2 regions of the Marinobacter sp. MDS2 genome follow, and region 1 is predicted to be linked to the other one. Evidence: riboswitches for the same ligand, from Rfam matches in the RefSeq annotation. Region 1 holds a riboswitch; the other holds the start of a gene.
The links. Region 1 has a riboswitch for cobalamin ahead of Q9245_RS09630 (TonB-dependent receptor domain-containing protein). Riboswitches for the same ligand answer to the same signal wherever they lie in the genome.

Region 1 (3,126 bases):
CGGCCTGTCTGCCTGTGGCGGGTAGCCAGCAAGCCATCATGGCATTACCGGCCGTTCGCAAGCGCTTGCACGGGCTTGGCCGGGTGGCGGTGCCCATGCCGGGTTACCGGGAGCATGGCCATGCCTGGCAGCGGGCGGGTTTTGATGTGGTGGGTATTTCAGCGCAACAAGCGCTGGCGGATGATCTGAGCTGGCTGGATTCGGTGGATGTGGTGGTTTGGATTAACCCGAACAATCCGACCGGGCAGGTGTTATCGCCCGAGCGATTATTGGCATGGCGGCAACGGCTAGCGCGGCGCGGTGGCTGGTTGGTGGTGGATGAGGCGTTCATCGAAGGGCTTCCCGACCATACGCTCGACCCATGGGCGGGCGCAGCCAATCTCATCATACTGAGGTCGTTAGGCAAGTTTTTCGGTTTGGCCGGAATTCGCGCCGGCGCGGCGCTGTTAGAGCGTGAGCTGGCAAAACACGTCAACCACGAACTCGGGCCTTGGCCTATAAGCGGCCCTGCGCGATATCTGATGAAGCGGGTTTTGCAAGACGAGAACTGGCAAGCTGAAGCATTGATCAAGCAAAAAGAAGCATCTGTCAGATTGTTCGCTTTGCTTGAACAACACGGTCTGGGCCACCCTTCCGGTGCGTTGTTGTTTCAGACGGTAAGACACCCGCAGGCAGCGGGAATCGCAGACCGGCTCGCCCAGTGCGGAATTCTGGTGCGGTGCTTCGATACTCCCGAGGCTTTGCGCTTTGGTTTGCCCGCCGATGAGGCCAGCTGGCGGCGCCTGGCTGACGCTCTGTCGGGAATTCATATATGTCATTGACCACCCTCACCCCGGTTGGTAGTCTTGCCCGCGATTTCAGGTGCTCTGCATTTTCATTTCAGACTGGCGATAGTCGGATGAATCCATAGAGTGAAACGGGAAGCTGGTGAGAGTCCAGTACTGCCCCCGCAACGGTAATCAGGTTAATAGCAATCCGTTACGCCACTGTGTCATAGGCATGGGAAGGTGATTGCTCCGGAGCACAGTCTCCACCTGAAAGTCCGGAGACCGGCCTGAAAGACGGAGTTCCACAACTCCGTACACCAGACGTTGCGGAGGGCGACGGCGGTGGGTGATCCGGCTCATCAGAACTCCACGCCCTCCACCCCCGTCCGATCACCTTAATTGTCCTTCGCAGTAACCAAGACCGACCGCGCGGGTGCGTGCGGTGAACTGTGAGTGATGATATGACCCCTTCGAAGGCCATTCCGGCGTTACTTTTGTTGCCCCTGGCGTTTCCGGCCACTGCGGCTGACCGACAAACTGATAGCTCCACTCTTGAGCCGATCGTAGTCACAGCGACCCTCGGTCCGCTGACAGCGGGCGAAAGCCTGTCGTCAGTCACCGTGATCGATCAAGACGCTATTCGCCAGCAAAATCCGTCCGATTTTGCTGAACTTCTGCGTGGTCAGCCGGGCATTAACGTGACAGGCAATGGATCGTTCGGGAAAACCACGAGCGTGTACACACGTGGCACCGCGAATGATTCAACCCTGTTTTTAGTGGATGGCGTGCGTCTGCGTTCAGCCACCTCTGGCGGTCCCTCCTGGCAGTATTTCCCTGCCGAACTCGTTGAGCGTGTCGAAATTGTTCGTGGGGCAAAGAGTTCGCTTTACGGCTCCGACGCCGTAGGTGGCGTGATTCAGGCGTTTACGCTTGATCCGGAGGAGACACCGGCTGGATGGGTAGAGCTCGGTGCAGGCAACTTCAATACGCAAAAAGGAAGCGCCGGTGTGGCCGCTAGCGCAGGAAACACACGCTTTAGCTTAAGTGGCCTTCATAAGGAAACCGATGGTACGGCGGTGATCACGGATGGTGAAGATCGAGGTTTCCGAAACACCGCGGGAGTTGGGCGAATTGTCCACGAATTAGAATCTGGCGGCGAAGCCAGTCTGGTTGTAGTTCAGAGCGAAGGTAATACTGAGTACGAAGGTGGCAACATCGATTATATGCTCCGAACCATTGGCTTTGGGCTGGAAACTCCGGTGAGTGACCACTGGCGTCAGTCGTTGCAGTTTTCCGAGTCTCGTGACGAAACCGATAATGTGACACCTACCTTCAGCAGCACTTTTGACACACGATCCCGTGCAGCTCGCTGGGACAACACGTTTACTTGGAATGTTCACGAGTTGGTTGTTGGTACTGAATTGATGAATGATGAAGTGGGCGGCACGACAGATTATGCCGAGACTAGCCGATCTAATTTGGCACTTTATACGCAGCTGCGTTTGAATTTCGGGCCAACCGATCTGATGCTGAGCTTGCGAGGGGATGATAACGAGGCTTACGGCAAGAACGAGACCGGCAGTGTTGCCTTGGGGCACGCCTTCGATCGTTCTCACCGTGTCCGGGTGAGCTACGGTACCGCTTTCCGCGCCCCGACATTCAATGATTTGTATTTTCCGGGTGCCAACCCGGATCTTAAGGCAGAAGAATCAGCGACTTTCGAAGTTGGTTTCAGTGGACACTACCAGTATTGGTTCTGGGATACCGCATTGTTCCAGCTTGATGTAGACAATCTGATTGCATGGGCACCTACGCCCAGTGGTATGTGGACACCGATGAACGTCAACGAAGCCCGGATTCGTGGTGTGGAATTTGGTGCAGGCTTTGAGCGCGACGGATGGCGCGGTGATGCCGCTTTGACTTTGCTTGATCCTGAAAACCGGGAAACTGGCAACCGTCTTCAGCGTCGCAGTGGCAAAACCTTGCGACTCGACTTGAGCAAGGACATCGGAACCTGGAACTTTGGCGGAACGGTGGTTGCGGAAGGTTATCGGTACGACGATGCCAGTAATGATGATCGGTTGTCGGGTTTTGTCACGCTGGACTTGCGAGCCGGCTGGCGTTTTGCCAAGGACTGGTCAACGCGCCTAACAGTGGCTAACGTTCTGGATAAAGAATACAGCACTGCTCGATATTCCAGCTCACAAGATTTGGATTATATTGCTGCAGGCCGCACAGCCATGCTGACCGTCCGTTATGACATTCGATAAATAATCTGACAACGCCGGGGATATGCCAGTGATAAAGCTGAAAGCGATAGCCGTGATGTTGGGCTGGATGCTGCTGGCACTTCCGGGAT
Region 2 (3,126 bases), 230 kb from region 1:
GTGCTGCTGCGGCGAGCGCAAGTTGCAGGGGTCTTTGAAAGTGATCCACGGGTGGCCGGTTTCAAACAGTACGGTCAGCATTTTGCGCCACAGCTGTTTGGCCGGGATGGTTTTGAACAGCTCGATTTTGCCTTCCGCGGCCAGTGCTTCGTAATGCTCGTAGCGCTCGCGGAATTCGTTTCCGTACAGGTCGTGCAAATCGGGCACGTCGCTGGGGCTGAACAGAGTCCAGTCGCGGTCTTGGCGCATGCGTTCAATCAGCAAGTCCGGCACCCAGTTGGCGGTGTTCATGTCGTGGGTACGGCGGCGTTCGTCACCGGTGTTTTTACGCAGTTCCAGAAACTCTTCGATGTCCAGGTGCCAGCTTTCAAGATAGGCACACACCGCGCCTTTGCGCTTGCCGCCCTGGTTTACGGCGACGGCGGTGTCGTTCACCACTTTCAGGAACGGCACCACGCCCTGGCTTTGGCCGTTGGTGCCTTTGATGCGGGAGCCCAATGCGCGCACGGGTGTCCAGTCGTTACCCAAACCGCCAGCCCATTTCGAGAGCATGGCGTTGTCGCGAATCGCGCCGTAGATGTCTTCCAGATCGTCGCCCACGGTGGTGAGGTAGCAGGACGAAAGCTGGGAATGGCGAGTTCCGCTGTTAAACAGCGTGGGCGTGGAGGCCATGTAGTCGAACGACGACAAAAGATTGTAGAACTCGATGGCGCGGCTGTTGGGGTCGTCTTCACGCAGCGCCAAACCCATGGCCACACGCATGAAGAATACCTGTGGTAGTTCCAGGCGGTCTTCTTTCCAGTGCAGGAAGTAACGGTCGTACAGGGTTTGCAGGCCGAGGAAACCAAACTGTTGGTCGCGCTCGGGCTTGATCGCCGCGCCCAGCTGTTCCAGGTCAAACGCGGCCATGGCTTCGTCCAGCAGTTCGTAACGAATGCCGGCGTGAATAAAGGCGCTCAGGGCCTGTGGATAAACCTCCGCAAGGCTCAGGCTGGTGTCGAGATTCAGAGCGGTCACGCTTTCAAGGCGCAGTTGTTCCAGCAGCAAACGGGCAGTCACGGCGCTGTAGTCGGGCTCACGCTCGATACGGCCACGAGCGGTCATAATCAGGGCGCTCAGTACCTCGGCTTCGTCGATTCCGTTGTAGAGGTTGCGGATGGCCTCTTCCACCAACGAATCGCCTTCAATGCCTTCCAGCCCTTGAGAAGCCTGCTCGACTTGGCGTTTCATCAGGCCTAAGTCCAAGGGTACGGTACGGCCACTGGCTTGTTTTACGGTGAGATGAGGGTGCGCTTCTACGGGTTCGTGCTGGGCGCGCTCACGGGCGTGTTCTTCACGGTAGAGTACGTAGGCGCGGGCCACTTTTTGTTCTTCGGCGCGCATCAGGGCCAGTTCTACCTGATCCTGGATGTCTTCAATGTGTACCCGGCCACCGGCTTTCAGGCGGCGACTGATGGCCTGCACAACCTGTTCGGTTACGCGGTGGACGGCATCGTTAATTCGGGCAGATCCGGCGGCTTGATCGCCTTCAACCGCCAGGAAGGCTTTGGTAACGGCTACGCTGATTTTAGACGGGGTAAAACTGACCAGATTGCCGTTGCGCTTGATAACCTGCAGGGCTTCTGTGTCGGACGGTGAGGTGGGCCGCGGTTCGGCCAGGGCTGTAGCAGACATACCGTTATCTCCTGAATACGCGTGGGTTCTATAACCTTCGCGTACGCAGGACGAACAAAGCATCAACCCGAGCGGGCTGTCGCTGTGCCATGTTCGTTGCTGCTCACCTTAGGGTGCCAAAATGCAGGCGCCTGAGTCGCGAAGGTGCAGTCGAGCTGTTTTCTTCGTGGCGATAGAAAACAACACGTCTCTGGCAGGTCTTCGGACTCAGGGGCGTGAACCTTGTGGTTCGGCCTTGTGTGGCGACTTCCCGGCGGTTGCCAGTGTCGTTATGCCACGCTCGTTCCCCAATACCGCTGCGCGTCAGTTCCGGATTCTCACCGGATTCCCGGCTACCTTTTGATCGAAGTGTTTGAAATTCGCTCAAAACACAACATCTGGTAGCTAGCCAGAGACACCACAACTATATACACGAACTCATAGAGAAACAAGATCAGCGCAGGATTGCCGCTCAGAGGGCCGGAAAGCCCGGTAACAGAATGGATTTATCACGGGTGTCGGCCGGCGGTAACTCACCTCGTTCCGCCAATCGGTGGTAGGCAGCGTCGAACTCTGCCCGAAGGGTTTTCGCCCAGGGTGTGGCGGCTGAGAACAACCAGGCCCCTTTTCGGGTTCGGAGTTCGGTTTCCCGGAGTATCGCATCCGAAAAATCCGTTAATTCTTCTCGCACCGGATCACGGTAATCCAGCAGGTAGTCCCCTCGGCCACGCTTGAGCATATCAATAGCCGAGCGGTGGCTCGGTGCGTTGGTAATCCGGATGTCGCCCTGCTGTTCCAGCCATGACCGAAGGCCGCCATAGGTGAACCCGTTGATCAGTATCACCACCTGGTCGCGAAAATCGTCTATGTGCGTAATCGGCGCTTGGTCTTCGCGGTACCAGGCACTCAGTACAACAGACACCAGATTGATCTCGCTGTCGATCACGGCATCCTGCAGTGCAGGCACGTTGGTCAAACCCAGCGCGAAATCGATGCTGCCCTTTTTCAGATAGAGGTATGCGCGACTAACGGGAAGATACAGGAAATCCAGCTCATAGCCCGCCTCACGGGCCACCTTGCGGGTTACATCCAGCATCGCGCCTTCCGGCTCACCCTCCGCGTTCTGATAGGTAACCGGAGGGAACTCCATGTAAGCCACTCGCAGGGTGCGGGTGGCTGGCTCGGTGTGCTGGATATTTTCTGCGTGCACAGTACCCACAACCCCTGTGAGCCAAAGCCCGCTCAACAACACAACGATGAAGCGGTGCATAGCTCTGGGTATGAGAAGGCTAAGGCGCATAACAACTCTCTGGAATCTCTTTAGCGATAGAGAAGAGTAACAGATCACAGGATTGTCTGTGCAACGCAATACTCACACTGGTTCAGAAAGCGTGAGTGACCATATACAAGCCGACGCCGCCCATCACCAATGTGTAAGGGAAGGCCATAATAACCATCTTGCCGTAGGACAAA

Region 2: linked by a shared signal. The riboswitch ahead of Q9245_RS08615 (ribonucleoside-diphosphate reductase subunit alpha) and the one ahead of Q9245_RS09630 (TonB-dependent receptor domain-containing protein) in region 1 are both predicted to bind cobalamin.

The regions. Positions count from the first base shown of each region.
Region 1 covers NZ_JAVAJF010000001.1:2,052,918-2,056,043, forward strand. The annotation lists gene cobD (threonine-phosphate decarboxylase CobD) at 1-821, shown strand, start outside; cobalamin riboswitch at 869-1,073, shown strand; gene Q9245_RS09630 (TonB-dependent receptor domain-containing protein) at 1,229-3,037, shown strand; gene Q9245_RS09635 (cobalamin-binding protein) at 3,066-3,126, shown strand, end outside.
Region 2 covers NZ_JAVAJF010000001.1:1,818,503-1,821,628, forward strand. The annotation lists gene Q9245_RS08615 (ribonucleoside-diphosphate reductase subunit alpha) at 1-1,674, opposite strand, end outside; cobalamin riboswitch at 1,849-2,082, opposite strand; gene Q9245_RS08620 (ABC transporter substrate-binding protein) at 2,126-2,953, opposite strand; gene nhaB (sodium/proton antiporter NhaB) at 3,036-3,126, opposite strand, start outside.